Regions from separate parts of the Paenibacillus sp. O199 genome, predicted to be linked through region 1. Evidence: riboswitches for the same ligand, from Rfam matches in the RefSeq annotation. Region 1 holds a riboswitch; the other holds the start of a gene.
The links. A riboswitch is a leader RNA that binds a small molecule or an ion and turns the genes downstream of it on or off. The one in region 1 is predicted to bind glycine.
Positions count from the first base shown of each region.

Region 2: another riboswitch for glycine. It lies ahead of sdaAB (L-serine ammonia-lyase, iron-sulfur-dependent subunit beta); the one in region 1 lies ahead of gcvT (glycine cleavage system aminomethyltransferase GcvT).

Region 1 is NZ_LGRP01000019.1:66,177-69,567, reverse strand. It holds gene gcvH (glycine cleavage system protein GcvH) at 360-749, opposite strand; glycine riboswitch at 1,097-1,219, shown strand; glycine riboswitch at 1,223-1,323, shown strand; gene gcvT (glycine cleavage system aminomethyltransferase GcvT) at 1,521-2,657, shown strand; gene gcvPA (aminomethyl-transferring glycine dehydrogenase subunit GcvPA) at 2,654-3,391, shown strand, end outside.
Region 2 is NZ_LGRP01000013.1:36,286-39,676, forward strand. It holds gene sdaAA (L-serine ammonia-lyase, iron-sulfur-dependent, subunit alpha) at 1-874, opposite strand, end outside; gene sdaAB (L-serine ammonia-lyase, iron-sulfur-dependent subunit beta) at 864-1,553, opposite strand; glycine riboswitch at 1,665-1,806, opposite strand; glycine riboswitch at 1,811-1,934, opposite strand; gene A6049_RS19215 (MFS transporter) at 2,274-3,391, opposite strand, start outside.

The sequences.
Region 1 (3,391 bases):
TTGAACCTTGTATATGGAATGGAACCTGTTATTCCCTTTCATGTATCATACCCACGAAATGCCCCATTTTAATGACATATGAAATTGTAAATTTATTCTATTTGAACGAGCTGTTTCTATCTCAATTAGAAATAATGATGAAACACGTTAATTGATATTCATTCCATCCCATTCGTCTGTTAACAACGAAAAAAGCGCAATTACCTCACCCTGTCCCAGGTGAGGCAATTGCGCCTAAGTATTCTCCGAATGAGCTGTATCACCATCCGGATCTTTAATTAATCGATTCATTTTATTACGTTAAAGGACTTTTCCATCAAGCTGAAACTCCGTATCTAGCGGAAATTTGTACCTTAATATTATTCCGTATGTTTACGATACGCATCCGCGTTCATCAATGTGGAAAGTGCTGCTGTGAGGTCGCCCTCAACACGAATCTCGATCATCCAGCCTTCCTCATATGGGGAGTTGTTAACCAGCTCCGGGGAATCCTGCAATGCATCATTCACAGCAATAATCGTTCCACTGACAGGAGAAAACAAATCCGAGACGGTTTTGACGGATTCAATCGTTCCAATGCCGTCTTCCGCTTTTACATCCGATTCAAGGTCAGGCAATTCCACAAACACAATGTCACCCAGCTGATGCTGCGCGAACTCGGTAATGCCAATACGTACGGTATCCTCCCCTACGGTCTGCACCCATTCGTGCTCTTCACTGTACAGGAAATCACTTTTCAATTCGCTCATCGATATCCGCCTCGCTTTTCATTAATGAGTGCATGCGTTTCTTTGACCTTAACCTTTTTCCCAGAACATAGCGTATGATATTTTCGATTCAAATGTCAAGATACCTTACAATTTATTTGATTTTCTTCTATATATGCCTGTAACTCAAATGGACCCTTCCTACATATAATGGTGAATATTAGAAAAGTAAGCGCACTCTTTATAAATAGACGTACATTATAATGTTAATTAAAAATTTCATTCGGATTTTTTGTTCATATCTATGATATCGTTCTTGACATCAATAGACGATTCAGGCTTTAATGAGAGTAGTAAATGTGTTTAATTGGTCTATGCAATACCCGCGGATGAATGTAAAGGGAGAGATTACCCTTGACACCCGAATCAGGGTGTACATGCGGTAACGCCGAAGGAGTAAGCCACCGACAAGCGGAGGTGAATCTCTCAGGCAAAAGGACTTTTACGGGACGCAACTCTGGAGAGCATCTAATCGCCCTGTATGGGCGTTATGATCACCCAAGGGGAAACCTGCTGCATCATGCGGCGGGGTAACTCTCAGGTACCAAGGACAGAGCCTAAGAATACAGCGTGCTTCTGGCATGCCGATTCTTTGGCCTGTCCTTTTCCTTTTTCCCAAAAAAACGAAAACAGGTTATAGAGCGGCGCTGCCTATAGCGTCCTTACCTTACTTTTATAATAAAATATGATGCCAGATTCATTGATCCACGGTTATACACTCGGCCGGTTGACGGCCCATGACGAGGTGATTGGATGTCCGATTTGCTTAGAACCCCACTCTTTCCACTCTATCAGCAATATGAAGGCGTACGATGCATTGATTTTGGTGGCTGGGAGCTCCCGGTACAATTCAGTGGAATTCAGAAAGAGCATGAAGCGGTGCGAGAACGTGCCGGATTATTTGATGTATCTCACATGGGTGAATTCACCGTACAAGGTGAACACGCAGAAGCTTTTTTACAGCACATGACCACTAATGATGTAACAACACTCGTTCCCGGTCAGGCCCAATACACGTTAATGTGTTATCCGGATGGCGGCGTGGTCGATGATCTGCTGATCTATAAACTGAAAGACCAGCATTATATGCTGGTGGTTAACGCCTCCAACATCGACAAGGACTGGGCATGGCTGCAACAGCACATGACGCCAGGCGTAACGATGACCAATGATTCGGATCAAACGGCGCTGCTTGCTCTGCAAGGTCCGCTGGCAGTGGATATTCTCAGAGCGGTGACAGACACCGATGTGTCTTCGATTGAGCCTTTCCGCTTTGTGGAAAATGCGAAGGTATGTGGCGTTTCATTGCTGTTATCCCGCACCGGATATACGGGTGAAGATGGCTTTGAGCTCTACGTTCCCGCGGAACAAGCTGCTGAGGTCTGGAACGGATTGATGCAAGCGGGAGAAGGTCACGGACTCGTTCCGACAGGACTGGGTGCCAGGGATACGCTGCGCTTTGAAGCCAAGCTGCCCCTGTATGGACAGGAATTGTCCGCAACCATCTCACCGCTGGAGGCTGGCGTAAGTATGTTTGTGAAGCTAAATGCAGGACCGTTTATCGGACATGAAGCCTTGTTGCAGCAAAAAAATGATGGGCCTGCCCGCAAGCTGGTCGGCATCGAAGTGCTGGAGCGCGGCATCCCTCGTCCTCATTATCCCATTTACGCCGAAGGCGTACAGATTGGTGAAGTAACCACAGGCACCCAGTCGCCTACGTTAAAACGTAATCTGGGGCTGGCCTTGATTGACAGCAAATATGCTGCACTGGGTACCCCGCTGGAGATTGAGATTCGTGGCAAGAAACTGAAAGCCGAGGTCGTGAAGACCCCTTTTCATAAACGGATACGTGCGCCAAAGACACCTACTCAAGGAGCTGATCAAGCATGAGCAAGCATCGCTACATCCCCATGACCGAGCAGGATCAGAGTGCCATGTTGGCAACCATCGGCGTGGAAACGATTGAGGATCTGTTCCATGACATTCCACAGGAGATTCGCTATCAGGGCGAACTGCCTGTTTCCTCCAAACTGGATGAATACGCACTGACACGTCATATGTCGAAGCAAGCGGCAGCGAATGCCAACTTCGAGACACACGCCAGTTTCCTGGGTGCAGGCATTTATGATCACCACGTTCCCTCCGTCATTAATCATGTCATCTCCCGTTCCGAGTTCTATACAGCCTATACACCTTATCAACCCGAGATCAGCCAAGGAGAATTGCAGGCGATTTTCGAGTTTCAATCCTACATCTGTGAGTTGACAGGCATGGCTGTAGCCAATGCCAGCATGTACGATGGTGCAACTGCATTTGCGGAAGCAGGCAATCTGGCCGCAGCGGCAACCCGCCGCAAACAACTGATTGTGTCACGTACCGTGCACCCCGAATCCCGTCAGGTATTGCAAGCTTATGCTCACGGCCTCAATCTGGAGATTGTTGAGATTGGATATCAAAATGGTGTAACAGACTGGGATGCCCTGCAAGCCGCCGTGTCCGATGACACCGCAGCCGTCATGATTCAAAGCCCGAACTTCTTCGGCGCCGTGGAAAATGTAAAACAGGCCGCAGACCTTGCGCATGCGCACAAGAGCCTGCTCGTGGTCAGCGCCAACCCGCTATCG
Region 2 (3,391 bases), on a different contig from region 1:
TTGGTTTAGCAAGCTTCTCCATCATTTTCCGTCCTGTCGGTGTTTGGGCAAGCCCACCTTGGGCCGTTTCACGGTGCCTGCTCGGCATCGCACTGCCCACTTCCAGCATGACATCAATGACTTCGTCAGACGGGATGGCACTTCGTACCCCGGCCAGCGCCATGTCGGCCGCAGCCAACGCAGTTACGGCACCCAGTCCGTTACGCACAATGCACGGAATTTCCACGAGGCCTGCGACGGGATCGCAGATAAGGCCTAGTGTATTTTTTAACGCGAGGCCAACCGCATGAACCACTTGCTCAGGCGTCCCTCCACGCAGCTCCACCATGGCTCCAGCGGCCATACCGATTGCAGAACCCACTTCAGCCTGACAGCCACCCTCGGCACCGGAGATAAATGAATTGTTGGCAATCACATAACCAATCGCTCCCGCACAGAACAGACCGTTCACCAGATGCTCGTCACTCCAGCCAAAACGCTCTTGGGAGCTGATAAACACACCCGGAATGATGCCGCAAGAACCGGCTGTCGGTGTCGCTACGATCCGGCCCATGGAGGCATTCACTTCCGATACACAAAGGGCATACGCCATGGCCAGTGCAGAAGCATCTCCAGAACAAGTCTCACCTTTACGAATGTACTCAGCCATTTTTTTGCCGTCTCCGCCAGTCAAACCGCTGCGTGATGTCGTATCTTCTGTCAGCCCTTTGTGTACAGCTTCCTTCATCACCTGATAGTAATCCGACATCTGCTGTACAACATCCGCTTCCGGGATATTCGTCTCCTGAACCTGCTCTTCGATCATCAGCTCGGCAATGGTTTTGGATTCTGCTGTACAGATGGTATTCAGTTCATGTAGATGTTTAAACCGCATCAGGCTCGACCCCTCTCTTTAAATCAATCACGCGAATGTCCAGCATATGATCCAGTGACCGCAGACGGTTCAGCATCTCAGGATTCGGCACACCATCCATCTCCATCGCTGTTAATGCTTCACCATCCCGGGCTTTCCGATCCACTTGCATGTACCCGATGTTCACCCCGGACGAACTGATGGTCGAGGTTACGGAAGCGAGCACCCCTGCTTTGTCCGAATGGCGCAGTACAAGTGTGGGGAACTCTCCGCTGATCTGTACACGAAAATCATTCAATGCATGCACTGATACACTACCACCGCCGATGGAAGCACCGATTAGTGAGCATTGGCGGGCTCCATGCCACAGTTCAATTTTGACCGTATTCGGGTGAGGAGCAGGCAGGCCGCTTGTGAAAAACTCTACCTCCATACCCGCTTCCTCTGCATATTGTTCTGCATCCGGTATACGTGGATCATCAGTCACATAATCAAGCAGGCCACCGATCAACGCAAGATCTGTACCATGCCCCTGATACGTATCGGCGAACGAGCCATACAGTGTTAATCGAGCACGTTCAGGCGTGCATCCCAGCCACTGACGGGCAATTCGCCCCAATCTTGCCGCTCCAGCCGTATGTGAACTTGATGGACCTGTCATGGACGGACCAATAATTGAAAAAACGTCTTTAAAACGCATCGCAAACCCTCCATTTATAATCGTCATTTTCATCCAGACACACACCCATAATGTTCCTTTATTACTGAATGATGACATGAGAAAAGGACAGAAGAAGGCCCTAGGCCCTCTCTCTGTCCTCGATACCTGAGAGTTTCATGATAAGCAGCGCGGCGGATCGATGCATTCCTGTATTCACAGGTGATGTCACCCTGCACACCGTGCTGCTTGACCATATACCCCTTGGGTGGCGCATATCGCGCACTCTCCAGAGTTGCGTCCAACGATGGTACATTTACCTGAGAGATTAACCGCTGCGCCGGGTGCGTAGCAGCTTGCTCCTTCGGTGCCCGACAGCTGCCATTTTACTCGACATGCCCAGGTCTCTCCCGCTCGCTATCATTCGCTGTATGGAACCATTCTGATCTTGTACCAGAACGATAATTGAAGTTTTTAATACTTTCTCATTAAGATTAATCGACCGGAAGATCAGTGTCAACAAACTTAACGATTTCTTTGCGAATATTTGCTTTTTACCATTTTATACACAAGATAACCGAATAAACTGTAAACTTTCATCACATGAATGTGTTAATGCGTTTCATCTCGAAAGCGTATACATTTTTTTTATTTTCTATTAGTGACTATCAGTGTTTAATACTATTTATGTTATGTTCCACAGAACGGTTCGGGTATTCAGGCAACCTTTATTCTGTACTAGAATTGCCGTATTTCTGCCTGTCACCCCACCATCGCCTTGGGCTTCGATGGTTCATCGTAATACCTGCTTCGGGAAGGAAGCATACTCGTCACCCACAATCCCAACGCAGCCAGCAGCATAACCCCGGATACAACTGTATATACCATACGAAGTGACAACTGCTCGGCCACTACGCCTGCAATCAAAATGGAAGCCACCTGTAACATACTTAACACTAGTCCAAGTACACTGCTCATTCGCCCCATCAGATCGATAGGGATATTATTTTGATAAAAGGTAACCAGGCCCGTATTCGCCAGTGCGGAGCACAGACCGAGCAGAATAAAGGCAACCGCCGCCAGCTCAAACGAGAATGAACGGGAGAACAGAAAATAACCCAGCGCGACCAGAAGTACACCGCCACCCATCATGTGACGGATCGGCAAATGTTTGGCGAACATCCAAACCAGCATGGAACCTGCCAAATAACCGATTCCGGTGATACTCATTAATGCTCCGTACTGTGATTCAGGCAGGTTCATCACCTGACGGATAAATACCACTTCCTGGGCATCCAGCGACATGCCGACCACCAGAATAATCTGGAACAGGGCATATATACCGACCACGTAGCCCGACTTTCGGCTGAAGCTCAGTACAGCTCTCCAATCCTGGGCAATCATCCGAGGTGTCAGTCTGCTTCCCGTCCCTATATTCTGTTCTCCAATGCCCAGTTTGGGAAGAAACATTAGAATCAACGCAGAAGCAGCAAAGGAAACCGCATTGGCATAAATGGCTGCCGCCGGAGATAAATAAATTAGCATCACTCCTGCAACTGCTGGGCCGGTAATGAATGCCCCTGAGCTGATCAGGGCTTGTAGGGAATTGAAGCGCTTACGCCGTTCAGCAGGTACCAATCGGGTAATGTATACCTGAGAGGAAGGGACAAATATAGATGAAGACATGCTGATCAGAAACATCACTGCGTACATCATCCATAGGCTGGACATCAGTGGGAGCGCCGCCACCAACAATGCCCGTAGCATATCAGCACCAATCATCAGCTGTCGCTGATCATAACGATCAATCAGGCTGCCTGACCAAAACTTAGTGCACACCGAAGCAATCGGCGAGATAATCCACAACCCTGCGACTGCCG